Linked DNA regions of Oligoflexus sp.. The protein of the gene in region 1 binds, or shares a complex with, the protein of each later gene. Links are inferred from orthologs where the notes say so. Each region holds a gene or a part of one and is shown on either strand. Other genes may lie near its edges. The genes, in order: uvrA and mfd.

Region 1 (12,882 bases):
TCGCCGCTGGAAGGGCCGGTGTATATCCTCGGCTATTCCCGTGGTACGAATGTGGCTCTTGAGGTGGTCTCGCGCCTGCCTGAGCTGAAACATACAACGCGCTGGGCTTCGCGTATTGCAGGCATTGTATCCCTCAGTGCCCCTATTTTCGGGACACCACTCGCTGATCCTCAGGATCCTCCCGCGGGTTTTCCCGTCACGACCCTGGCCCGGATCGGGGATCGGCTGCAGTCGTGTGAAAGCGGCGAAAGCCCTGCGCGGCGCTGGTCTAAAGTCCAAAACAATGCCCGGGTTTGGAAAGACGCCATCGCGGAAATTATCAAGGACAGCCAGGCCCTGAGCGGTCCCGAGGAGCTGGCATGGGAGGGTATCAAACCCGAAGCGATTGAACTGAAAGCTGCGCTTGGGATTCTGAAGGGCGTTCTCTTCGATGATCTTTTCCGCTTAAGCAAGCCGGTGGCTGAATACTGCGAGAATCTGCGTCGCTTTCAGCTTTTCGTCGCCAAGGTTTTTGAGGGGACTGAGGTGATGACGACGGCTCAGATGGAAAACTGGTTCCGAACCCACACCCTGCCCGAGGACCTCGACTATATCAGCGTTAACGCCTCGATGATGGATGCATCGCGCCGTAACCAAGTCGTCTTCGAAGGAAAAAACCACCTGTCCTATGATGTCGGTTCGCCCGATCTTCAGCTCAGTCGCACCAATTTCTATCAGATCGTCAGGAGCAGTGGTCTGGAAATGAATGATGGATTCGTCCCTGTTCATCGCGGCCGCTTTTTTCCAGGCCTGCATCAAAGGCTCAACCCCCTGCAAAAGCCTTATGCGACGCGAACGGTCGGTGTGCTGTGGCAGCACCATCTGGGTGTGACGATTCCGGCTGGCATTGCCACGGCTGACGGAGGGGTCTCGCCATTCCCGCGAAGAGCGTTTCTGTCCGCTCTCGCCCGCTTTGTTCAATTCTGAATCCCGACGACGCTGTTACTTGGGCGTCGTATGCGTGCGCCATTCCTTATTCAGGATCAGGCGCGCGCCTTTTTTATAGGTGAGATAAGACCAGGCCCACTGCATGAACACCAAAAGCCTGTTTTTAAAGCCAATCAGATAATAGATATGAACCACAAGCCAGGCGAGCCACGCGATGATGCCGCTCATCTTGATCGGGCCCATTTCCGCAATGGCTTTGTTGCGGCCGATGGTGGCCATGGCGCCTTTATCGAGGTAACGGAAGGGTTCGATGGTCTGGCCTTTGAGTCTTGCTTTGATCGCCTTGGCCGCATATTTTCCCTGCTGGCTTGCCACAGGGGCGAGGCCGGGCAAGGGTTTGCCATCCGGTCCGGGAAAATGCGCCTGATCCCCGAGGACAAAAACCTCGGGATAATCCTTCAGGCTGCAGTCGGTTTCCACAATCACGCGGCCGCCGCGATCCAGCGCGACACCCAGGGTTTGATTCACACCCGTCGGAGCCACACCGGCCGCCCAGACGACCGTTGAGGCGGCGACGAATTCATTGCCGATATAAACGCCATCGGCGGTGATATTGGTCACGCGGGAATTGGTCCAGACATGGACGCCGAGTCTTTCCAGATCCTCGGTGGCTTTTTCGGACAGCGTCGGTGCGAAGGATGCGAGGATACGCGGTCCGGTTTCGATCAGGATCACCCGGGTACGTGCAGGATTGAAGTTTTTAAAATCCTGCGCAAAGGTATGACGACTGATCTCGGCAATCGAACCGGCCATCTCCACTCCGGTCGGGCCACCACCGACAATGATGAAGGTCTGCAGCTTTTTTTGCTTCTCGACATCCTTTTCCTGCTCGGCCATTTCAAATGCGAGAAGGATGCGGCGACGAATTTCCGTGGCCTGCTCCAAAGTCTTCAGACCCGGGGCATCCCCTTCCCATTCGTTTTTGCCGAAGTAACTGTGCTTGGCTCCGCACGCCAGAATCAGATAGTCGTAGGTAAAGTCCTGGCCATCCATCACCAGTTTTTTGGCTGGAAGATCCACGCGGTCCACATGTCCCAGCAGAACGCTGGTGTTCTGATATCCGGAGAGCACGGCGCGAATGGGAACGGCGATGTCGGCCGGACTCAGAGCCGCGGTCGACACCTGATACAGGAGGGGCTGAAATAAATGATGATTGCGCTTATCTATAAGGGTGACGCGAATATCTTTCATGCGCCCCAGTTTTTTCGCAGCATTCAGGCCGGCAAACCCAGCACCGACGATAATCACATGCTTCGTCATAATCTCTCCCCTGGTCATGCTGCTTATTGTATACTGGATCGCCAAATGAGGCTACAGCGAGGTGAACCATGAAGGCCGTGATAATGGGAGCGACAGGACTGGTTGGGGGTTGGGTGATTCAGGAACTTTTGGCTGAACCACGCTGCACCGCGGTGACCAGCGTGGGACGGCGCGCGCAGGTGCCCCAGGTTCAAAAATGGAAGGAGCGCATCGGCTCCATGACCGATCTGGATACGCTTTTGAAGGATGTCGAGGCGGATGCTGCATTCTGTTGTCTGGGTACGACCATTAAGAAGGCCGGCTCCGAGTCCGCTTTCGAAGAAATAGACTGGCATCTTCCCATCCGCTTTGCCAAGGCAGTACGGAAACAGGGCGTGAAACAGTTTCATGTCGTGTCCTCGCTCGGCGCGGATGCCGCCTCGAAAAATTTCTATCTGCGAACCAAAGGCCGTATGGAAGATGACCTGAAGGCCTTGGGTTTTGAGACCCTTGTGATCTATAGACCCTCGCTTCTTTTGGGCGAACGCGAGGAAAAAAGGCTGATGGAGCATCTTTCGATCAAGGCCTATCGCTGGTTCGAGCCGCTTTATCCGCGCTTTTTGCAAAGCTGGAAACCGATCGAAGCCAAGGATGTGGCCCGGTCGATGGTGGCCGAAGCCTTGGCCGGAAAGCCGGGTACGCGCATTCAGGAAAACCGCGACATGCATGCGAAGCTCGCCCAATCGTGATGTGCGGAAAGAATTGAAATGATTTCGCGGCGAGCTTGAGCAGGTTCCTGATTTCCCATAAGAAAGAGTGCGGAGCCGCGCTCCTCTTCAAAATTCGGACGCGCACTCCGATACGTCTTTAGACAAAGGAGTCTGCAACCATGTTCCACCGGAATCGACACATCGGTTCTTTCGTTCTCGGCCTTGCGATCACTGCCTGCCAGGCGCCGCAAAAGCAGCAGGACGAAGCCATTGGAGCGCAGGACGCGGCCAGCGAATCCGCCCAGGGCGACGCGTCCGAGGGTGTGGTCGGGCCGGATGAGGCCTTCTTTGCGGCTCGCTATCTGCAGCACGTGTTTGCCTACTCCCGCACGCAGGCAAGTCCCAGTCTGGATTCCGCCTCGGGATTGGTGGTGGGGCCAGGATCATTTTCCGCGTTTGACTATCAGGCGAATTTTACGGAATTCCGCCTTCGCTTGATGACCGCTTCCCTTTTTGCCGAGGGTGATCTGGATCAGGATGGAAGCCTGTCGCCCCCTGAATTTCAGACCCTGAAAATGGATCCGGCGATCCTGGGGGCACCGGGTGAAAAACTCTCGCATGCTTTTGACCGCTCGTTTTTTGAGAGAGCGGCCGGCGCCGATGAACTTCTGCAGATCGACGAATGCGTGAGCATGCTGCAGGGCCTTGGACCGCTTATGAAAACCGAACTGGATCGCATCCCGCTCCAGGATCAAAGACGTCAGCTCATTCAGGCCTGGGAAAAAGTTCTCGGCCGCTATGATACGGATCAAAACGGAAGCCTCAGTTTGTACGAACAGCGTGATCTTCGCAAAGATCGCGCCCTCCTGATCAGCCGTCTGACCGGCGAATGAGCCAGGCAACAGACGTTCACAGCCCACGCCCCTAAAGCCACCAGAACGTGGACCGATGACCCGGGCTTTACCCCGCGGTCCGGGCCCTCGTATTTGACTCCTTGCGGCAGATCAGCTAGGAACAAAGTGGAGTTCACATTTTTGTAGGTCTTTAAGAAGGGAAACGGGCTATGGATCGTAACTTGGCATTGGAATTTGTGCGTGTGACCGAAGCGGCTGCCCTATCGGCGGCGCGCTGGGTTGGACGCGGGGATGAAAACGCAGCCGATCATGCAGCTGTTGAATCCATGCGACGCGCTTTTGACTCCATGCAAATTGACGCAACCATTGTAATCGGGGAAGGGGAGCGCGACGAGGCACCCATGCTTTATATCGGCGAGAAGGTCGGCAAGGGCGGACCTCGCATTGATATCGCCTGCGATCCTTTGGAAGGCACTTCGATCACCGCCAAAGGCGGCAGCGAGGCCTTGGCTGTTATTGCGGCGGCCGAGCATGGAAACTTTCTGCACGCGCCGGATACCTACATGAAAAAGCTGGCCGTGGGACCTGCGGCACGCGGGGTGATTGATATCAATGAAACACCGACCTGGAACCTGCAGCGTATTGCCAAGGCCATGCATAAAAAAGTGGAAGACCTGACCGTGATCATCCTGGACCGCCCCCGGCATCAGGAACTGATCGGCGAAGTTCGCCAGGCCGGTGCCTGTATTCGTTTGATCGGCGATGGTGATGTGTCGGCGGCGATCGCCACCGCGGATTCCGGAACGGGTGTCGATGTTCTGATGGGTGTCGGCGGCGCCCCGGAAGGTGTGATCGCGGCGGCGGCCTTGCGTTGTCTCGGTGGGGAAATCCAAGGCGTTCTGCAATTCCGTAAAGACGACGAACGCGTGCGAGCCCGCGCCATGGGCATCACCGATGAAAACCGTGTGTATGGAATGGATGATCTGGCCAAAGGGAATGTCATGTTCATCGCGACCGGCGTGACCAATGGATCCTATCTGCGCGGCGTGCGGTATACGCCTTACGGCGCGACCACGCATTCGATTGTGATGCGCTCGCAGACCGGGACTATCCGGGAGATAACAAGTCGCCATCATTTTGCGACCAAACCGAATTACGGTTGGTAAGCTGAGGACGAAAAAAAGGCCCCTGGAGCGCTCCAGGGGCTTTTTTTTGTGATGAGGGATTAGTTCATCATGCTGAGGGTCAGGGCAAAGTCGGTGCCGCTGGATTTTGTTGAATCAGACTCGCCCGAGTTAAAGCGGATTTGTCCACCGAGTTCCATATTGGGTGTGAGGTCAAAACCACCGCCCAGGAAGATCTCAGTTGTGTCGTCACCATCGGTGCCGATGCTGTTCGACGTCGAAATGAACGCAACTTCAACACGCGAATTGTCACTGACGGCCGATTCCAGAATCACGGCATAGCTGGATTCTGTTTCATCTTTCGGCTGCTCGCCAGAAGCCTGAACTCCAGGCCAATCCGCCTGCTCGTAGCGAAGGCCGAGAGCCAGCACCGGCATGAACTTATAACGACCATGAACAGTAATCGTCTGGGGCGATCTGTTCCAAGGCTTTTCGTCATCTTCGGCCGAGGTTGTGAAGGCGAGGCTTGCCTCAAGAAGCTCCTGATGCACAGTTCCACCTAATGTGAACGTATTATAGCTCACGGATTCACTGGCACTTCCTTGTTCGAGTTTACCCGTGTTGATATTGATGCTGGCGCCCAGGGTGAAGAGTGGCGACACACTGAAGGCCACCGAGGGGCGAATTTCTGTGGCAGTGGTTTCCAGATCGTCAGGCGTCACGTCCCGTGTGTCGGAAGCATACTTTACGTGAGCCCCCAACACGAGCTGGCTGCTCAAGGCCTGCGCGTAACCTGCACCCAGCTGCGTACCATTCCTGTCCGTGTCGGTATCCGTATCCTTGTCGGTATCCGTGGACTTGATAACGCCCGCCAGAGCTTCAAAACGGCCACCTTTCACCTGATAATACTGAGAAGGTGATACAATGGAAGGGCTGGAAAGAAGAAAGTTCTCGAAGGATGCTCCCTGCTCCTGAGCCATCGCTGGTAGTGACATAGCGGAAACCGAGAGGAGCATGCATTTGGCAGAAAGTTTCATCATCAGATCCTTTTTCAAAAAGAAAAGAAAAAGGTAATGGTCCCGGCATGAAAAAGCAATCGTGAGGTGTATGCATCTGTGAAAATACCTATTCTGGACCTTGGCGTGTTGGCCAAATATCTTTTGCCCGCCACCATACTGATCGGCATTCTCGTCTACCTCTTCCTGCGCGGGATCGTGGTTTATTTCTGGCAAGCGACGCACAAAGACAAGGTCCAGAGAAAAGTCGGGGAACTTCGCAAACCGCAGGCGAAGGCTGCTCCACTTGTAGTACGAAAAACCGACCTCTTTGCTCAGCTGAGCAGTGAACAGAAAAAAATCTATTTGCGGGCCAAGGAGCTGGCGGAACTGCAGCAGTTCGTCGAGGCCGCGAAGCTCTTTGAGTCCATAAACTTTCAAAGGAAAGCCATCGACCTGCTTGAATCCCATGGCCTCATCGACGAGGCCTGCGCCATTCTTCTGCGCATGGGTGTTCCCTACCGGGCGGCCGTGGTGTATGAACGCAACGGTCAGTACCTGAAGGCTGGCGAATTTTTTCTGCGGGATGGCAAGGCGGATCAGGCGGCCCGCTGTTTTGAAAAACAGGCCGAAAAGGATTATAAACTGTATCGCCGCGCGAGTGAGTGCTATCTGAAAGCCGGGCAGGTGGATCAGGCTCTGCAGGCTTTGAACCGCCTGGACGCCGGACCTGAGATCGTGCCCCTGGCTCTGCAGCATCAGCGCTACGAATTTCTGCAGCGCTTTTTCGATCTTCCTTTCCACGCCCAGGCTTTCCTGCCCCAGCTTCAGCCGCAGGATCTGCTGCAGATGATCAAGATCCTGCATCCGACGCCGCTCAGCGCGGTGACATTGGCCCATTGGACCATGTATCGACCGGATGAAATCATGGTCCTGGAGTCCTTGAATAAGTTGGGCGGGGACAAGGAGCTGGCGAAGCATTTCTGGGCTCGCCTGGACGATGGCTTCTGTGACTTCATCTGCGGCCTTTTGCCGACAGTCGCAAAGCTGCCCGCTGCAGAATTGATGCAAAGACATGCCGAGGTTCTGGATGAACTGGGTCGCGGCCCGCACGCAGCTCGGATGCGGGTGGCGGCCGGGGCGAACGCGGAAACGAAAATGACCACGCTCGCCATCGGCCTCTGATCAGCGCAGAATGTCCTTCAAAAAACGCCCCGTATGCGAGTCCTTGACCCGAGCCACCTCTTCCGGGGTCCCTTGCGCCACAAGCTGACCGCCTGCCTTGCCCCCTTCCGGGCCGATATCAATCACCCAGTCGGCACACTTGATGACGTCGAGGTTATGCTCGATCACCACCACGCTGTTGCCCGCCGATACGAGGCGTTGGATCACATCCAGAAGATGCGCGATGTCCTGGAAATGAAGACCTGTCGTGGGTTCATCCAGAACGTAAAGGGTGCGGCCGGTATCGCGCTTGGCGAGCTCACGGGCGAGCTTGATCCGCTGCGCTTCCCCGCCGGATAGCGTGGTCGCGGACTGACCGAGGGAGATATAGGAAAGACCGACCTCGATCAGCGTATCGAGCACCTGCACAATCTTGGGGTGATTGGCAAAGACATCGCGCGCCTCGCGGACGGAGAGTTTGAGGATGTCGGCAATGGAGTGACCCTTGTAAAGAATCTCGCAGGTCGTCGCATTGAAGCGCGAGCCCTTGCAGGCTTCGCAGGGAACAAACACATCGGCGAGAAAGTGCATCTCGACCTTGATAAAGCCATCACCCTGGCAAGGCTCGCAGCGTCCGCCTTTGACGTTGAAGGAAAAACGACCCTTGGTGTAGCCGCGCATCTGCGATTCGGGCAGCATCGCATAAAAATCACGAATCAGATCGAAGACCTTGGTATAGGTCGCCGGGTTGCTGCGCGGAGTTCGACCGATCGGCTTTTGATCGATGTTGATGACCTTATCAATATGCTCCAGGCCGCGTATTTTTTTGTGACGGCCGACTTCCACATCCGCATCATGCAGTTTTTTAGCGAGAGCCGGATAAAGGATGTGATTGATCAAAGTGGACTTGCCCGCGCCTGAGACGCCGGTGACCGCAGTCAGAAGTCCGATCGGAATGCTGACATCAATATTCTGCAGGTTATTTTCCTGCGCGCCCTCGATCACGATGCTGCGCTTCTCATCCCGCGGCCGTCTTTGGGCGGGGGCTTCAATTTTTCGTTTGCCGCTCAGGTACTGGCCAGTCAGCGACTTGCTTTCATTCAGGACTGCTTTCAATGGTCCGCTGGCCACGATATGGCCGCCTTCAGTTCCGGCGCCTGGTCCGAAATCCACGATCCAATCGGCGGCCTCGATCGTTTCCTGATCATGCTCGACCACGATCAGCGAGTTCCCGAGGTCACGCAGATGCATCAGGGTGCTCAGAAGTTTCTGGTTATCCCTTTGATGCAGACCGATGGAGGGTTCGTCCAGGATGTAAAGAACGCCCGTCAGTTCCGAACCGATCTGGGAGGCGAGACGAATACGCTGGGCCTCGCCACCGGACAGCGTGGGGCCTTTGCGATCCAGGCTTAAATACCCAAGGCCGACGTTGACCAAAAAGCTGAGACGGGCCTGGATTTCCTTCAAAAGTTCCTTGGCAATCATCCGCTGACTGTCGCCGAGCTGCAGCTTCTGCATGAACGCGCGGCAGTCTTCAATCGACATCTGGCAGAGTTCGATGATGGATTTTTCATTCACATAGACGGCCAGCACTTCCGGCTTCAGACGGCGTCCCTCACAGCTTTCACAGGCCTGCGAGGACATGAATTTGCCGTACCACTCCTTCATGCTCTCCGACTGCGTGCTCAGATAGCGCCGCATCATGCTCTTCAGGATGCCTTCATATTCCGTTTCCCAGGTGCCTTCACTGCGCGCGCCCTTCCATTTGACGGAAAGCGACTTGCCGGGTTCGCCGTGCAGGATAAGATTCTGATGTTTCTTGCTGAGCTTCTGCCAGGGCTTGTCAAAATCGATGCCCCACTGTTTTTTCATGGCATTGAAGCGTTCCTTGCTCCAGCCGCCTTCCTTGCCGTCGCCATTTTTGAAGTAGGAGGCCCAGGGCACGATCGCACCCTCACGAATCGAAAGCGAAGGATCCGGAATCACTTTTTCCGCATCCATGGCGACGACAGTGCCGAGGCCATTGCAGGTCGTACACATGCCGGCCGGCGCGTTGAAGGAAAAGAGCGGCGGATCCAGTTCGGGGTAGGCGATGCCGCAGCAGCTGCGCTCTTCACTCATGCGCAGATCGGTGCCGCCTTCAGAATGGACGATGATTTTTCCCTGGCCGCGCTTCAGAGCCTGTTCGACGGAATCAGTCAGGCGCTGCCGGAAACTCGAACCCGCTTTGATGATCAGACGATCCACGACGGCTTCGATGCTGTGCTTTTTATGCTTCGCGAGGTCCTGTACATCGGTGATGCTGACCACCGAACCGTTGACGCGCACGCGTTCGTAGCCCTGGGATTGCAGGACTTCGAGTACATCCTTATGCGTTCCCTTGCGATGCTCGATCAAAGGCGCAAGGATCAGAATCTTCGTGCCTTCCGGCATATCCTGAATCTGCTGGACCATGCTGGCGGCATCACCGCGTCCCACTTTCTTGCCACATTTGTAGCAGTGCTGAACACCCACGCGCGCATAGAGCACCCGCAGATAGTCATAGACTTCGGTGATGGTGCCCACGGTCGAGCGCGGGTTTTTACTGGCGGATTTTTGTTCGATGGAAATGGTCGGCGCGAGCCCGCGGATGGATTCATATTTCGGCTTGTCCATCTGCCCCAGGAATTGCCTGGCGTAGGAGGACAGGGATTCGACATAACGCCTTTGCCCTTCGGCGAAGATGGTATCAAAGGCCAGACTGGATTTGCCCGAACCGGACACGCCGGTGAAGACCACCAGTTTTTTCTTCGGCACACTTACGGAGACATGTTTGAGATTGTGCTCTTCCGCGCCGCGGACAACAAGTTCATCACTTTCAAGTGCCGCTGATGCGACATAGTGAGGCTGGACGGAGGTCATGAGTAGATCCTTTATCGAAATACGGGTCAACCATACTTTTGTACAAACAAAAAATCCAGCAGGTTTTCGTTGGACTTTCCTGGACGGGGACGCTAATTCATGGCAGCTATGGCCCACTTCCTCCGCCTGCCTTTGGGAGACCTCTTGACATGTATTATCTGATGCAACTGCTTTCCCGAACGCTCGGCCTTTTGTCCCCAAAATCCCTGGAACGATTGGCTGCGACTTTGACGTTTATCGTGTTCGATCTGTTTCGCCTGCGTCGCGCTCTGATGCTGAAGAATCTGGATCGTGCCTTCGGAACCAGCAAAACGCCTGCGGAAAAGCTGACGATCGCCCGTGCGGCTGTCTTTAACTTCGTTCAGACCCTGCTCGAGACACTGGCCTCCTCACGTCATCCTTTGGCGCGTGATGTCGAGGTCCGCGGCGGGGAACACCTCAAGGCGGCTCTGGCCAAAGGTCAGGGCGTCTATGTGCTCTGCTTTCATATGGGCAACTGGGAGGCCATGGCGGCCAAGGTTTCCCGCGAGTTCGCGCCGGTCTATGCGGTGATGAAGACGATCGGTTCGGCCGGTATGAATCGCTTCGTCGAGGAACTGCGGACGGCCAATGGCCTTTATTGGATCAAGCGCGAGAAGAAAGGCGATGGCTTTCGCGGCATCCGTGATGTGCTGAATCGCGGGGAAATCGTGGGATTCATCATCGACCAGGCAAGGCCCGGCGAGCCGCGTTTGCCGTTCTTCGGACATCCGGCGAAGACCAATACCAGCTTTGCGGCCATCTGGCGTCGCATGCCTGCGCCTATCGTCCCCGTGCATATTCATCGCCTGGGTTTTGGCCGTCATGTCGTAAGCTGTGAGCCGGAACTGCAGCTGGTTCATAACAAAGGCCAGGTGTCCGAGGATATTCTGCAGAATTCCCAGCTTTTCAACGATGTCGTCGAAGGCATCGTCCGTCAGCACCCCGAACATTACTTCTGGTTCCATAATCGCTGGAAGTAAAGCGGGGCAAAGTCGGGACAGGATCAGTCGATCCGCTTATGGAACGCCGTATTTTGCATTACTTGTAATAATGTAAGACAAGCCCCCGATTCCCTAGGCGAAAAGGACTATTATTCAGATAAATTCAAGGAAATCCGATGAGTCCCATGAGCATTCACTCATGGAGTCATTATGCAAACCTGGCCGAAAAGGCTTTTATTCAGCCTTGTCCTGTTCAGTGGTCTTTGCGCCTGCCAGGAGCCTCTGCCGGATCAAACCGAGGAATCCGGAGCGGCCCGTGACCTTCAGGTGCAGTCCACTGCGAACGAGCCCTCATCCTTTTTGATGGCGGTGAAGCTGGCCAACGTTCCGAAGGATCAGCTCGATCAGAAGTTCGCGGCGCTGGGCGTCAAAGCGCGAACCGGCGTCGATATCTATCGCCTCTATTATCGCACGACGGATATGAACAACAATCCCGTGAAGGCCACAGGCCTTGTGATCGTGCCGATGATTCGAATCCCGGTTTTCCCGTGGATCAGCCTGCAGCACGTGACCATCACGGGTGAAGCGCAGGCGCCGAGCAATAAGCCGGAGGAAGGGATCTTTGAGGCATCCCAGGGTTTTATCACCGTGATCGCCGATCAGATCGGCTACGGCGGCAGCACTGGAATTCTGCATCCCTATCTCTTTAAAAATGCCTATCCCAAAGCTCTGATCGAGATGCTGCGCGCGTCCAAGACATTCATCGCGGCCAACGGTTTGAAGGTCGGGCCTCTCTTCCTGCGCGGTTATTCGGAAGGCGCTTATGCGACGATAGCCCTGCAAAAAGCGATAGAAACGCAGTATTCGACCGAGTTCCAGGTCGTCGCGTCGGCAGCCGGTGCGGGGCCTTATGAGCTGGAGCAGACCGCAATGAAAGCTCTGACTCTGCCCGCGGTCAATCCTGTGAACCTTTCTTTCCTGACTCTTTCGTATGCCCAGTATCTGGCGCCCGAAATTGATCTGAACAAGGTCTTCGCGATCGATCCCAATGAGGTGAAGAAGACTTTGAACGGCAGCAAGACCTATGAAGAGGCCTTGAAAGTTTTGCCGTCCGCACCGTCCGCTCTTTTCAAAGCGGAGTTCATCGCGGACTTCATCCTGCCGCAGCCGACGACTGTGGAAGCGCAGACTCTGCGTCGTCTTTTAGGCGAAAACGCACACTTCAAGGACGGCTGGATTCCGAAGGCCCAGACCCGTTTCTATCACTGCCGTGACGATGAGGCGGTTCCTGTTCAGGCGACGGATTATGCCTTGGCCGCGATCCAGGCCCTGGCTCCGAATGCGCCGGTCAGCAAAGTTATCCTGGACAGCCCTGATGCCACCAAACCTTATCAGCACGGGACCTGCCCGCTTTATTACGCGCCGATCAGCTGGTTTGGTGAGATCCTGGCCGCGCAGCCTCTGTGATCAGTAGGTCCGTTCCAGAAGTTTTCCAGCCAGAAGGCGCAGGGTTGCGCCTTTGTCGCCGAAGGGCATGAGGTCCTGCATGGCCTCGTCCGTTAAGCGCGTGGCGCGTTCTCTCGCTTCACCCTGGGGCATCAAACTCAAATAGGTGAGCTTGCCGGATTCGGCATCCTTGCCCTGCGATTTGCCTGTGGCCGCGCTATTATCCAAAAGATCATCGACGATTTGAAAGGCAAGGCCCAGTTTGAAGCCAAAGGCTTTCAAATGAGCGGCCGTCTTCGTATCCGCGCCGCCTGCCAGAGCCCCGAGGGCGCAGGCCGCAGCAATCAGAGCGCCGGTTTTATTGTGATGAATGGCATCCAGATCCTGCGCTGTGAACCCCGGCCGTCCGGTCCAATGCATATCCAGATCCTGACCATACACCATACCGCGACCGCCGGCGGCCTCGCTCAAGGTTTTGACGAGTTCCACCTGGATGGCTG
Region 2 (14,724 bases), on another replicon or contig:
CTTCGCAGCCTGGCAGCTGATGCCGGCCATCCTCGGTGGACTGAGCCCTTTCAATCAGCAGATTTTTGCGGCTGTTTTGATCCTGGGCTGTTTGGCATCAGTCCTTGTTTCAGGCGTGCAGGCGAGCGTGCAGCGGAGTTTAAGCTATAAAGGAAGCCTTTTGCTCCTGCCGCCGATCCTTTACTTCCTGTTCATGGATGCGCGCGCGGGTCTGGATGGACAGCATACTCTTGGGGTCTGGGTCCTGACCATTCTTGGATTTTTAGCCCTAGGCTGGCTTTATCAGGACTGGCCGAGAAAGGAGCTGCCGGACGATCATATACTTTTGTGGAGCGACCGGGATTCACCCTGCGGCATCGCGGGCTGGTTTATGCGCCTTCGGATATGGACGGCCTGGAGCGTGCTGAGCACGTTCGGGTTCGCTGCTCTCAGCGCTGCGCAAGGACGATGGGTAATCAGTCTTTTGCTCCTGCTTCTGGGCCTCGGTTCAGCCGCGGCTTCACTGCAGCAGCTTGGGATTGCAAGTTGGAAACAGCAGAATCTGGGATCTTAAATATGCGGGGGGCGTATGCATCCAATCCTGTTTCAATGGGGCAGCTTTGTCGTTCCGAGCTGGCATGCATTCTTTGTGCTGGCTGCCCTTATGGGTTGGTGGACGCTTGGTCTTTGGGGGAAGCTCGCCTGGCCTGAGGGTCAGGCAAGGTCCTTGGATTCGCTGTTTCTAATCGCTTATATCGCGGGATATACGGGCGCGCGCGGGCTTTCCATAATTCTGGAAGGGGAAAGCCTGAGCGGGTTCTTTGAGCTCGGCAGCATGACGCTTTACGGTGGAATTCTGCTGGCCGCGTTTGCGGCCATACTTTATGCGCACTGGAAAAAACTTTCCATCATTCGTCTGGCGGATCTGACTCTGCCGTCCCTCATGCTTGGCATTGCCATTGGTCGCATCGGTTGTTTCCTGAATGGTGATGATTACGGCCTGCCCCTTCCCAATCAATCCGAGATACCGTTCTGGGCCGTGAAGTTTCCCAACCTGAACGATGAGCTTTACCGTTATCCCGTGCAGCTCATAGAGGCAGCGGTCTGCCTGACCATTGCAGGTTACAGCTGGTCAAAGCGAACGCTTTTAAAGCGGCGACCCGGAGAAATCGGAACCATAGGGATTGTCGGCTATGCGATCACACGCTTTGTTTTGGAGTTCTACCGCGGGGATGATCGCGGGCAGATATTTACGGATTATTTGTCACCGGCCCAGATCATCAGCATCCTTGTGATCCTGGCCTGGGCCGGTGTTTTGGTCTTTATGCGCTACGTGGCGGCTTCGGGAAAGCAGGGGAAGGCTTAGCCTTCAAGCTCGATCAGAAGGTCACCTTCCTGAACAAGCTCGCCTTTGCTGGCGAGAACCGCCTTGATTTTGCCTCCAACCTTGGCGCTGATCGCATACTCCATTTTCATGGATTCGGTCACCATCACCACCTGGGATTTGTCCACGCTTTGGCCGGGAGTCACCCGCACCTCCAGGATTTTTCCAGGCATGGGCGCCCCGATATGAAGTGTGTTCATGCTATCGGCTTTCGGGCGGTTTTTACCCGGGGCCGCGACGGATTCATCCAGAATCTCGAGCGTCCTTGGATAACCATTCAACTGGAAGAAGACCCTGCGCACGCCGTCGCGATCCGGCTCCGTGATGCCGGAGATGCTGATAATCAGGGTTTTTCCAGGCTCCAGCTCCACTTCGACTTCGCGATTGGTGGGAAGGCCATAGAAGAAGACATCGGTCGGAAGGCCCGCGACATCTCCATAGTCCCGCATATCCGTGAGGTATTCCTTGAAGACTTTCGGATAGAGCCGGTAGGAAAGTACATCGCGATCATGCGGCGCGGTTTCCAGAATGCGGGTCAGTTCAGCCCGGGCTTTGTCGAAGCTGTCATCATTGGTAACAGGCGGCTTTTCCGGAGCGGGGGGATTGGGTCCAAGGATGAGGGCGCGCAGCTCGTCATTGAATCCACCGTAGGGCACGCCCATGTGCCCTTTGAAGAAGCTGATCACGGAGTCGGGATAATCAAGCGCCGGCTTCCGTTCCATGAGCTCCGGCCCTGTCATGCCATGCTTTTGCAGAAGCAGGGCCATGTCGCCCACGACTTTCGAGGACGGCGTGACCTTGACGATATTCCCGAAAAGAGTATTCACCTCCTGATAGCGGCGGGTGAGTTCGTAGAACTCTGTGGATTTCACACCCACCTTCTGCGCCTGATCGTAGAGGTTACTGTACTGCCCGCCAGGGATTTCATGTTCATAAACATCGGTCGACGTCGCTTTGATGCCAGGGTCAAAGGCATGGTACTGAGCCCGGACAGATTCCCAGAAGCGGCTGAGTTCATCCAGATTTCGAATGGAAAGCTCAGGCGCGCGGTCGGTTCCTTCCAGACTCGCCACGATTGCGTTGATGCTGGGCTGTGATGTGAGGCCCGACATGGAGCTGATCGCACCGTCGACGATATCACAGCCCGCTTCCGCCGCGGCCAGCAGCATGGCTTCGGAACTGCCGGATGTGGCGTGCGTGTGCAGGTGGATGGGAATGCTGATGCTTTCCTTCAAAGCCTGGATAAGAATCGAGGCCGCGCGCGGACGCAGAAGGCCCGCCATATCCTTGATGCAAAGGATGTCCGAGCCCATTTTTTCCAGCCGTTTGGCTATGTTCACATAATAGGGGATAGTGTACTTGGTGTTGTTCGGATCCAGGATGTTACCTGTATAGCAGATACAAGCCTCGGCGATCGCACCACGCTTTTTCACTTCGTCCATGGCGACAGCCATCTGCTCAGGGTTATTGAGACAGTCGAAGATACGGAAAAGATCGAGTCCGGCTTCCTTGGTAAGCCGAATGAAATCACGGATCACCCATTCAGGATAATTGGTGTAACCCACCGCATTATCCCCGCGCAGGAGCATCTGAAGGAGGATGTTGGGGATCTCTTCGCGCAGATGGGCCAGGCGTTCCCAGGGATCTTCCTTCAAAAAGCGCATGCAGGTGTCAAAAGTCGCGCCACCCCAGCATTCGAGCGAGAAGAATCCGGGCGTGGCTTTGGAGTAGTAGGCTGTGGATTGGAAAATATCATAGTTTCTGAGGCGCGTGGCAAAAAGCGATTGGTGCGCATCGCGCATGGTGGTGTCGGTGATCAGGAGTTTTTTCTGCTCCATGATCCAGGACTGAAGGCCCTTCACCCCTTTTTGATCAAAGACCTGCTTGGCCGTAACGATGTTCTGCGTCGGCAAACCCTTGGTTTCAAGCTTATAGCAATCCGGCTCCCGCGGGTTGATCTTGGAGTGAAGTTTGTGCGGGTTGTTCACGGTGACATTGGCAATGTACTTCAAAATCTTGGTCGCACGGTCGCGAGGCTGCTGGATATCGAAGACCTCCGGATGCTGCTCAAGGAAGCTCGTATCAATGGTGCCCTTGGCAAACTTCGGATGCGAGACGATATTCAGAAGCAGAGGGATATTATGCTTCACCCCGCGGATCCGGAATTCATTCAACGCCCGGATCATCTTCTGCACAGCCCCGTAAAGGTCGACGCTATGCGCAGTGACCTTCACCAAAAGCGAATCGTAGTAAGGCGTGACAATGGCCCCGGAGTTGCCGAAGCCTTCATCCAGGCGGATTCCAAAACCCTGGGCCGGTCTATAGGCAAGGATCACGCCCGTATCAGGCGCAAAGTTTTTCGAAGGGTTTTCCGACGTCACACGGCACTGAATCGCAACCCCGCGCTGCCGCACATCGTCCTGCGAGCGGATGCTCATGGTCGGGTGATTCATGCTGCGACCCGCAGGGAGCATGATCGACATCTGCAGAAGGTCGACGCCGGTGATCATCTCGGTGACGGTATGTTCGACCTGAATGCGTGGGTTCACTTCCAGGAAATAATGCTGACCGTCTTCACCGACCAGAAATTCCACCGTGCCGACACCCACGTAATTCACGTGCTGACCGATTTTCACCGCATCCTTCAGCAGCGCCTCGCGGGTTTTGCTGCTGATGCCCAGGGCCGGGGCGACCTCGACCACTTTCTGATGACGTCTTTGGACCGAACAATCCCGTTCATAAAGGTGAATGATCTGCCCTGTCTTATCACCTGCGATCTGGACCTCGATATGCTTGGCGTGCTGCACATTTTTTTCCAGATACACCTCAGAACGGCCGAAGGAACTCATCGCTTCCGAGCGGGCTCTTTGAAAGGCCTCGACCAGCTCATCTTCGTTTTTCACCGCTCGGATGCCTTTGCCTCCGCCTCCGGACAAAGCCTTGAGGGTCACAGGATAACCGATCTCGGCACAGAAGCGGCGGGCCTCCTCCAGGGTTTCCACGGGCTGCTCGGTCCCGGGGATAACAGCCACGCCGGATTCCCTGGCAACCTGCTTGGCTGCCAGCTTATCCCCGAAAAGATTCAAGACGTGCGCTGACGGACCACAAAAGAGTATCCCGGCGTCGGCACAGGCCTTGGCGAAATCAGCGTTTTCAGATAGAAAACCATAGCCTGGGTGAATGAAGTCGATGTTTTTCTCGACAGCGAGTTCGATGATTTCCTGCCAGTTCAAGTACGCGCCCAGCGGGTCCCCTTTTTTGCCGACTTTATAAGCCTCGTCGGCCTTGAAGCGATGGACGGAAAAGCGATCCTCGTGGCTATAAAGGGCCACGGTTCGCATGTTCAGTTCGGTGGCGGCGCGAAAGATGCGGATGGCAATCTCGCCCCGGTTGGCAACCAGTAGACGTTTGTTCGCTATGACCTTGCCTTTTGTTTCCATCGTGTCCTCATAGGGATTGCACTCTGTGCGATACGCGGAGGGTGAAATTTCTTGTTTAGACTTCTATAGTATTTCTTGAGGTGTCTCAAGTAGCGGTGCTGGAGCCCTCGGGGTTTTTTTCAAAGTACGCACGACAAGGTGTGAATCAGGTGCAAGTGCATTCGAGTATATCAAGTCTTTACGACAGCCTTTTGGCTCCCGAACAGCTGCGGAAAAAGCTGCAGATCATGGGTTTGCAGGAAGGGCAAAAGTGTTGGCTGGCTTCGGCTCTGGCGCATCACTATCAAAGTTCGCAAAAGAGCGACGATGCGTGCCTTATTCTTGTCGTCGCGGATCCGAAGCGTCTGCATGAGTGGCAGGAAGTCTTGCGGGTCAACTGCAAGCTGGAGGACGATATCCCAAGCGTTCAGGCCCTTTCGCTCTGGGGCCTGCAGCGTCATGCCAATCAAAGTGATCTTCGTCATCAACGTATGCGTGTACTCTCGGGACTTCTTTCCACGCGGCAGCGCCTTAGACTCTGTCTTGTTTCATTCGCCGGGCTCGTGCAGGAAACCAGTGATCCCCAGCAGCTGCAGGAAGCTCTGCTTTATCTGGAAAAAGAGCAGGAATACGACGTGGATGCCCTGATCAGCCGCCTTCTGGAGCAGGGATATCGGCAGGTGGCCCAGGTCGAGGAAGCCGGGCAGTTTGCAGTGCGTGGGATGCTTTTGGATGTTTTCAGTCCCGCTGCCGAAGGCCCCATGCGCCTTGAATTCATGGCTGACACTTTGATCAGCATTCGGCGTTTCGCGACCGAGACCCAACTTTCGGAAGACCACCATGAGGGTTTTTGGCTCGCTCCGGTGTGGGAGGAGGTCCTGCCCAGGGAGCGGCGGGCGGCCGATGCTCAGAAACTTTATGAGGCTTTGCTCGATCAGGATTTGCATACATCTGATCGCCAGGGTCTTGTGGATGCCTTTGCCGCAGGGCATGCGATTGGCGAAATTCCGCTCTTTTTGCCCGTCTTTCGGGAGCGTCGCGGGGCCTGCCTTTTGGATTTCATGCGAGCGAAGGATCGACTGGTCTTTGTCGATTCGCTTGATGTCTGCCAGGAAAGGCTGCAGCAGTTTCTGCAGAAAATCCAGGCCGAATACCAGGATGATCGTTTGGCGAAGCGGCCATCCTTTGATCCGCATGAACATTTTCTTTCCATGGAACGATTCCAGGCGAAACTGGAGGCCGCTCCCTCTTCGATCGAATGGGGCCTTCTGAGCGAAAGGCAAGGGGTCGAGACCTGGCGTCTTGCGAGTCTTCTTCCCACCGATCTTGTGCCTCCGGCCGCCACGGAAAAGGCCAGCGTGAATTTTTGGATGGAGCGTCTGGCCGATTTCCCGAATGCCGCCCGCCAGGCTCTGATCCTGGTTCGGCAGGAAGAACATATTCTGCGCATGAAGAGCGTTTTGCAGCATCATCACATTCCCTTTTCCATACTCACGGAAAAGGGCGTGGAAAGCCTGGAATCAAGACCCAGGTGGAAGCATGCGGTCGCGATAGCGGTGGGAAACACACCGCAGATGATCTGGGAGGAACGCGAAGGCCTACTGATCCTGCCGGAGCATCAGATCTTCAGCGAGAACTACCAGGTCCCCAAAAGAAAGCCCAAGTCCGCCGCCAACGCCTTTAAATCCTTCAACGATATCGAGCCCGGAAGCCTTGTTGTTCACGTCGATCATGGAATCGGTCGCTACATCGGAATGCGGACCATGGAAGTCGCGGGTGTGAAGACGGATTTTCTGATTCTGGAGTATGCGGATCAGGATCGCCTCTATCTGCCGGTTCACCGCCTGAATCTTCTGCAGCGCTATGCGAGCAAGATTGATGAAGAGCTGCAGCCGTCCGTGGATAAGCTCCAGTCTTCAGGCTGGCAGAAGCGCAAGGCCAAGGCCCGCAAAGCCATTCGGGATATGGCGGATCAGCTTCTTAAGATCTATGCCCAGCGGAAATTGGAAAAGCGCGATCCCTTCAGTCCGCCCACGGATGTTTATTATCAGTTTGAAGCGGATTTCCCTTATGTGGAAACCTCCGACCAGCAAAAGGCCATTGATGAGGTGAATAACGACCTTTCGTCGGAACAGCCGATGGATCGCCTTGTCTGCGGTGATGTCGGCTTCGGCAAGACCGAGGTCGCCCTGCGCGCCGCCATGCGGGTGGCTTTGGACGGAGGGCAGGTGATGGTCCTGGCCCCGACCACGCTTTTGAGTTATCAGCATTACGAGACCTTCAAGGCCCGCTGTAAAAACTATGGAATCGAAGTGGGCGTTGCCAATCGCTTCGTCCCGGCCGGACAGATGAAGCAGACGATCACGTCCTTTAATGAAGGGAAGCTGGATATCCTGATCGGAACGCATCGGCTGCTTTCGAAGGATGTGAAGCCGAGCCGCCTCGGACTCCTCGTTGTCGATGAGGAGCAGCGTTTTGGTGTCGGGCATAAGGAAGCTATCAAAAACATCAAGGCCTCCTGTGATGTCCTGACTCTGACGGCCACACCCATTCCGCGCTCGCTGCATATGTCGCTGCTCGGGATACGGGATATTTCGGTCATCGCAACCCCGCCCACCGAGCGTCTTGCGATTCGGACCTATATCGCGCCCTTCGAGGACGAGCTGATCAAAAAAGCCATTGAACAGGAAGTATCCCGCGGCGGTCAGGTCTTCTTCGTCCATAACCGCGTCCAGGACATTGCCGAGGTGAAAAATTTCCTGGAAAGACTGCTGCCCGGCGTGAGTATAGCGATCGCCCACGGTCAGATGCAGGAAAACAACGTGGAATCGGTTATAATAGATTTCATTCAGCAGAAGTATAAGGTCCTGCTTTGCACGACCATTATCGAATCCGGAATCGATATGCCGAACGTCAACACCATCATCATCAACAACGCCGATAGATTCGGGCTGGCCCAGCTTTATCAGATGCGCGGTCGGGTGGGGCGTTCCAGCCGGCAGTCCTATGCCTGGTTTCTGACCAGAGGGGCTCTGGCGGATCGTGATGATGCGCGGCGGCGGCTTGAGATCCTGGCAGCCCATCAGGAGCTGGGAGTCGGCTTTCAGATTGCCAGCTACGATATGGAGCTGCGCGGCACGGGCAATCTTTTGGGTGGCGAGCAGTCCGGCCACATCGCGGATGTTGGCTTTGATATGTATATGGAGCTTTTGGAAAAGGAAATGGATTCGCTGCGGGGGCGGGATATCGAGCCCGAGATCGATCCGGAAATCAAACTGCCGGTTTCGGCCTCGCTGCCGGCGGCTTATGTCGCCGAAGAGAAACAGCGCCTTTGGCTTTACAAGACGCTTTTCAGTGCGCGGGATGTGGCGGAAGTGGAGAGCCTTGTGCAGCAGTCGCGGGATCGCTTCGGACCGCCGCCTGATGAGGCCCAGTGTCTGTTCCAGGTCGCTGCTCTCAAAGTTATTCTGCGAAAACTCCGCGTGCAGCAGCTGCAGCAGCTTCGCGAGGGACTCTTTGAATTGCGTTTTGCGCAGCTTAAAGAGGACCATATCAGACGTCTGACCGAAGCCGTGCAGAAGCATGCGGGCACGCTGAGCCTGACCGCGGATTTCCGTTTGATGATTCATCTGAAACAGGTGCCTCATGGGGGGAACCTGCAGCGCCTGATCGAGGTTCTTTTGCCTTTGACTCTGGAAGCCTAAGGAGGGTCCATGTTCAGGAAACGTTATGTGATTTTGGGGGCCTGGATCGGCTGTTTCCTGGTGGGTTACTTCACATGGAAGATCTTTCATACAGGCACCTTTTTCCTTGGCAAGCAGACGCAGGACGCCTCGCTTGAGGATCTTGATTTCACCGTTTACGTCGGTGACTACCTGATCACGCATCAGGATATCGAGTGGGAATACAATTTTTATTTGAAGCAGCTGAATGCCGCTCCAAGCCAGGAGGGGGGAAGCGGGGAAGCGCAGCCTCCGCAGAAGCCCATCTTTGAACTTTATAACAAGATCATGGCCGATCTCATCGAACGCAAACTTCTTTATCAGTTCATTGCCTCGGATCAGCAATTCAACATCAACGAGCCGAGCCGCTTTATGCATTGCCTTGAGCAGTGGACCAGCACCGTGCAGGGGCAGGGTGATCTTTTCGCTCATGAAAAAACCCGCAATCAGCTGAAGAACATGCTCTGTGAGAAGGATATCCTGGATCAGTACATGAAGGAGCGGATTGCCGGGAATATCAAACTGACTGAGCCTGAACTCAAGGAATATTATCAGTCGCACAAGAGTGAATTTCATGAGCCCGCTCGGGTCACCATACGCCAGATCGTTTTGGCGTCGGAATCCGAAGCGAAGAAAGTCAGGGCTCGGGTGAATACGAGCAATTTCGAAAGCATAGCCCGCGAGCTTTCCATTTCGCCTGAGGCCAAGGAAGGTGGCCGGCTTGGACCTTTTGCCAAGTCGGATATGCCCTCGGTTTTCGATGTGGCCTTTGAAATGGCGCCCGGTGAAATCCAGGGAATCTTAAAGTCAACTTATGGTTTCCACATTATTATGCTAGAACGAAAGTTCCCCAAAGCCGATCTGGGCTTTGAAGCCGCCAAAGGGCGCATTCAGGATATCCTGAGGAAAAAGCGAGAGGACGAGGAATATAAAAAATGGGTAGAAATGGCTCTCAACACCATACCAATCAAGTCTTCACGAGCGCTCTAAAGCGTCATATTGTCACTGCTATGGTGCTGCTGAGCAGTCCCGTGGTTTTGAGCGTTCCCACGGCCCCGGCTGCGGAGCAGCTGATCGATCGGCTCGCGGCGGAAGTGAATGGTCAGGCCATCACCGCCAGCGAAGTGCAGAGCAAGGTCGAGAAGGGACCTTTGGTGGAAGTCTCGCCCTGGCCCGCTCAGGAAAATGATCCACCTGCCAAGGTTGCGATTCAGGATCTGATCAATAAAAAGCTCATCATGCAGAAAGCGGATGAACTCGATATCGAAGTCACCGAGGAAGCCTTGAACGAGGAGATCAAAAGTTTCCTCGCCCGTCGTAACCTGACGCGCGAGCAGCTGATGGAAGCTCTGGGCCAGCAGGGAATGACCTATGACCAGTATCGGGAAGACTTCCGCACCCAGATGATCATCAATCAATTCCAGGGCCGTGAAATCCTGCCCCAGGTGAAGATCACCGATCGCGATGTGCAGAGTTTTTATCTGCGCAACTCGGGAACGATGGCGGAAAACATTCGCCTGACCCTGCGTCAGCTGCAGATCGCCGTTCCTCCCGGTGCGGTGGATGCTGTGAAAGCCGGTAAAAAGCAGCTCGTGGAAAAAGTCTATCAGGAAATCGAAGGCGGCATGCCTTTCGAGAAAGCTGTGAAGATCTATTCCGACAACGAATCCGCCCGCGAGAACGGTGGACTGATGCCCCAGGTCTTCCTGAAAGACCTTGCACCACTTTTCCAAAACGCCATCCGTGAACTCGAAGAAGGCCGCTACACCCGGCCCATCGAAACGCCCATGGGCTATTCGATTTTCTACGTCGCCAAGCGTGAGTTCTCGGGAAGCGATGAATACGTGAAGCTGAAGCCGCAGCTTGAGAACCAGCTTCGCCAGGAGGAGATGAACAAACTCCTGAGCAAGTGGCTGGAAACTCAGCGGCGGCGGTCGGATATCAAGTTGAAGGATAATGCTTAAGGTGTGTGCACAATGGAAACATTGGTGAAAGCCTGATTCGTTGTGTCCGTTTTATTGCTGCCAGCCGGTCCCACAACGATCGGAACGATCAGGTTCTTATAGCCACGCGCTGTATCGATGGGAAGAGCGTTCGATAGAGCCGCATTGGTCACGTCTGCTGCCAATGCGGGGATATTGTCCGTGGCGATTTCAAACCACAGCTTGTAGTTCCCATTCGGTACGATCACTCCCGCACGATTCTTCATATCCCAAGAGAGCTTGTCCACTGGTGGCTTGGCGACTGCGGTCAGCGTAGCGCCTGTGAAACCATCGAGCTGAGTTCCCGTCAGCTTTTGCCAGCGCCTGAGATACATGGCTCTGGGGCCGCTCGGCGTTGCGAACAGCGTTCGAACCAGAGTGTTATTCGCATCGGTGACAAAGACAGCCATGATGTTGGACGGCGCGTATCGCCCGGCAGGGACGGGGGCGACAGGGGTAAAGTCAACGACGACCTTCCCAGTGGCTGCCACGTTCGTCGCCATGGTCGGCGCCTGGCCTTGAGGGGCGACTGGCGATGCAGGGCTTCCAGGATCCTGCGTAGTGGTCTGAGGGCTTTCATTGCTGGCAGGGTCGCCCGTATTCGGCACAGGGGCCTGCACAGCTTCGGCTGCACGGCGTGTGACTTGATCTGGATTTGGTCTTGTTTCATTGCTGCAGGACAGCAGAGTTCCTAACAAAAGACAGTAAATGACCCTTGAAAGCTTATGGGAACTTTGCATGGCTGGATCCCTTGTTGAGCGGAATAGTCGTCGCAAGATTGATCTCTATCGGCTATTTTGCGATTCGCTCGAGGGAATTAAGCATCAAACCTGGCGTCATCAAATGATGGGAAATGCACGAAAATTTAGCATCAAAATCAGTGTGTTAAATAAATTATTTAAGATCAAAATTTCGAAGTCTCTCTTCGCGGTTCCCGATCCCTGGCACATTTATTGGAATATTGAGGAGGACTTTTCTGAGTTGGAGCATTTATGCTGCTGCGCTGTCTGATCCCGCTTGTGATACTTTCCGGTCTAGCAATGTCGATGCAGGGCTGTTACAGGCTGAGCAATCAAGCAGAATCATTGGCGCTGGACTGTGGAGTGGCCAAAGAGGAGGTACAAAAAGGCAAGTACCTCAGGATATCGGACTTCGAGGCTCAATCAGAGACCCGACTGTCAGCTTTGAATCTGCGTGTCGTATTTAGAGACGATGACCGGAAGATCTCTTATAATCTCCCAGTTACATCGAAAGGTTGCGTGAAGCTTCCTTCCGTGTCCGGGCAGGTTCTGATCAGTAGCAAGGATTCCCGATCTAGCGCTTTTTATGAACACCGAGCCAGCCTTTGGAGTTTCACCCAACCGGAGGTCACCCTGACCCCAAGTCCTGAGGTTAAGGCAAGTCTTCAGTGCGATCCTCAAGGAATTTTCGCCAACGCCAGGTTTTTCCAGCCCTTCAAGATTGAAGTCACAGGCTCGCTGGCTCCTGTCCGCATCACGATTTCCGCCTTGAATCAGAAAACGCGGCTGGAAACCGACTTATTTGTGAAAAATTGGGGTGCGACCCAGCTGTCTCTTCCCTTGCAGCTCGACGCAAGTTCCCTGGAGGAGGGAACTTATAGAATACGGGCACACATGGAAGATCCAGCAGATGGTTTCGATGCTGGTCCCCGCCCTCTGGTCCCGAACGAAAGCTGCGACCTCATTATCATACGTGCCAGCCCTTTATTGAGTTCAGCCTTTCCCGTCGATGAAAAGCTTAAAGTCCCCGTCTTCAAACCTGGGGATCAGTTGCCCTGGCAACCGGCTAATGTCAGCGACAGTCTCTTTGTATGTAAGGAAAAGTCCTCGAGCAGGGGAGAGAGGTCAGACGCAGGACAATGCATTCCGACAGGCGAGTGCGCTGTCCGCAGCATGTTCACGAAAGTTCGCAGCGTTGTTGTGAATGAATCGGGATTATTCGATTACTTTGTGTACACTCAGGACAAAGCAGAAAACGCAAGTCCCTTGCAATGCCAGACGCTGGCGGTCTCGACCGAGGCACCCAGGATCGAACTCCGGTGGAACAGAAGCCAGTGGAATACCGATGGCGGTGAGGTCATGGATCTTCCTTATGCGAATCTGGAGGCTCAGGTTCAGCTGACACATCCGCTCCTAAGCCAGGACGAGCTTAAGGAAAGACTTCAGTGCAAAGTCGAGTTTCTGCTTCAAGGGAATGACGCCCTCAAGGGCGATCGCGTTATCTGCACAAGCGGTCGATGCCAGGGTCAGAGCATGGGTGATTTCGTTCCTTGCGATACTTCCCTCTCGTTTAGTATTCAAAAAGCTTGGGAACAGAAGAACATTCAAATGTCCCAGATCAAACTGACAGCAAAAGTGGATGATGGGGCATCTCATTCCGAAACCGCTTCGGCCCGAGTTTGGCTCAATTCCAGTCGATGGTCTTTGAAGCCGGTAAAGGACGCGCCTCAGGTGTATCAACCCTGGTCTGTCCTTACCGATTCCAAGAGGAATTTTCTCTTCCTTCATCAGCAAAACAATGTGTATCGGGTTCAGGATGACCAATGGGCTCTGACGGCGTCCGACGATGCAGGACGTGCGCACATTCTGGAGTTCGTACAGAATCGTGATGGAAAAATTCTTGGCCTCGGCAATCCGGAACCAGCGTCAGGAACCGGAAGCAGGATTTATGAATGGAATGGGCGCACATGGGATCGGGTTCAATCGACCGAGTGTTCCGCTCTCTATAAGAGCAGCGTGAGCGAGATCCTCTGCGGCGTCGAGGATGCCATGGGAAGCGGCGTGACAACTCTGGCAAAAAGACGAGATAGCATCTGGTCTTTCATTCCGCTCAAGGAAGTGTCTGATCTTGGCAGAAATTTTCAAGTTTACGAAGATTCGAAAGGCGCCCTCTGGATCTACGGAAACTCCAAAGCGTATCGCCTTCAGATGGGCATGTCGAGCTGGGAAGAACTGATAATTAAGGACGAAAGCCGACTCTTGGAGGATCGCGACGGCATCGTCTGGATGGTTTCGAACGGTCAGGTGCGCGAAACAACCTCTGTCCAGCGTCTGGATGGTAAGGGCTTTGTCGAGGTGACTCTGCCGCCCGTAACCCAGGAGTTACGGGATCAGTTCCATCTCTCACCAGCAGGGGTGTTAACCTTTGGACGCTTTGTATGGAGTCCGAAAATCAATGGATGGGAAGCTTTGCCCTATCCATCTGATATTGTCGAAGCGCCTCAGACATACTACCCGCTCTATGATAACAGAGGGCAGGTGTGGTGGTTTGATAACTACGGGATAACAGGACTTCTCAATGGGAGTCGGGTTCGAATTCCTCTGAATATTTATGGTTTAAGCTGTTATGATGAGTCCACTCCCTGTAGTGTGTCGATCACAGGTGAGAAGACACTGACCTTGAGCGCCCTAAGAGTGTCTGATTCCTCTTATGGTACCTACGTCTTTCAAGTGAATTCTCTCTCAGCATTCAGTCTTGAAGATATGGGACTTCCATCCACAAAGGATTTTTACAGCGTCTGGTCAAGCCCTGGGATTCCCATGGAGCTGAATTTTAATTATTACAAAGGGCCCTTGTTTGGCCTCAGAGACGGCGTTTGGAAGCCTACTACAAAAGTCGAGCTGCCCGTGGCCAGCTTCGGATATCGAGCGCCGGATGGCAGCGTATTCTTAGTGAGTGGTTCTAAGATCTTCGTGTCGCGAGAGGATGGCCCGTGGGAACCGGTCGTTTATCCTGAAGAGCAAGCGTCCGCACCTGGGACAGGTGATTTTCAGACGTGGAGAGACATGGCTTTCTACACGCGAAAAGGTGGGGGTCATGTTCTGATTGCAAGGGATGCGGGAATTTTTTCTGTTCCTTACAGCGGTCAACTTCTTTTCCCTTTGGATGACGGTCTCTGGGGAACTGATGGCCAGGGCTTTGTAGGTTACAAGGACTTGAGCTTCTCCCAAAAATACCGAATCGACTACTCCGACTTTGATATGAAGTTCGAAGACGTGTTCTCAGCTGTTCCCTTGATGAACGATTGGATCTATGCGATCGTTCGCATCCAAGATGCCTATCAGAAAACCATACTCAACGTGAAGTCAGGCAAAGTCCTTCCGCTTAAGGTTCCTTTGGAGGAAGTCACGGAAATCTCCAAGGTCATTCCTTTTGAGCAAAATTCCAGCCTTGTTTTGACCATACGGGGAATCTTTCAGGTCGATCATAAGACGGGA

Evidence for each region.
Region 2: the proteins of uvrA (region 1) and mfd are in contact, whole or in part, in a crystal structure (PDB 4DFC), measured with the Escherichia coli proteins. The link is inferred for Oligoflexus sp. from one-to-one orthologs.

What each region holds. Positions count from the first base shown.
Region 1 is NZ_DASTAT010000041.1:18,937-31,818, forward strand. What follows is about bases 6,895-10,336. They hold uvrA (excinuclease ABC subunit UvrA), read right to left. Parts: upstream 9,975-10,336; coding sequence 7,095-9,974; downstream 6,895-7,094. Other genes in these bases: VFO10_RS08675 (hypothetical protein), read left to right, coding at 6,895-7,094; VFO10_RS08685 (lysophospholipid acyltransferase family protein), read left to right, coding at 10,124-10,336. In the rest of the region: VFO10_RS08645 (hypothetical protein), read left to right, coding at 1-966; VFO10_RS08650 (NAD(P)/FAD-dependent oxidoreductase), read right to left, coding at 982-2,247; VFO10_RS08655 (NAD(P)H-binding protein), read left to right, coding at 2,316-2,975; VFO10_RS08660 (hypothetical protein), read left to right, coding at 3,116-3,829; glpX (class II fructose-bisphosphatase), read left to right, coding at 4,000-4,956; VFO10_RS08670 (porin), read right to left, coding at 5,016-5,909; more of VFO10_RS08675, read left to right, coding at 6,030-6,894; more of VFO10_RS08685, read left to right, coding at 10,337-10,975; VFO10_RS08690 (hypothetical protein), read left to right, coding at 11,147-12,403; VFO10_RS08695 (farnesyl diphosphate synthase), read right to left, coding at 12,404-12,882. UniProt on the Escherichia coli protein: The UvrABC repair system catalyzes the recognition and processing of DNA lesions. UvrA is an ATPase and a DNA-binding protein. A damage recognition complex composed of 2 UvrA and 2 UvrB subunits scans DNA for abnormalities.
Region 2 is NZ_DASTAT010000071.1:1,470-16,193, reverse strand. Bases 4,603-8,686 are described here. They hold mfd (transcription-repair coupling factor), read left to right. Parts: upstream 4,603-4,943; coding sequence 4,944-8,486; downstream 8,487-8,686. Other genes in these bases: VFO10_RS15685 (peptidylprolyl isomerase), read left to right, coding at 8,496-8,686; VFO10_RS15695 (pyruvate carboxylase), read right to left, coding at 4,603-4,803. In the rest of the region: VFO10_RS15705 (hypothetical protein), read left to right, coding at 1-553; VFO10_RS15700 (prolipoprotein diacylglyceryl transferase), read left to right, coding at 569-1,345; more of VFO10_RS15695, read right to left, coding at 1,342-4,602; more of VFO10_RS15685, read left to right, coding at 8,687-9,494; VFO10_RS15680 (SurA N-terminal domain-containing protein), read left to right, coding at 9,440-10,468; VFO10_RS15675 (DUF2271 domain-containing protein), read right to left, coding at 10,465-11,226; VFO10_RS15670 (hypothetical protein), read left to right, coding at 13,243-14,724. UniProt on the Escherichia coli protein: Couples transcription and DNA repair by recognizing RNA polymerase (RNAP) stalled at DNA lesions. Mediates ATP-dependent release of RNAP and its truncated transcript from the DNA, and recruitment of nucleotide excision repair machinery to the damaged site.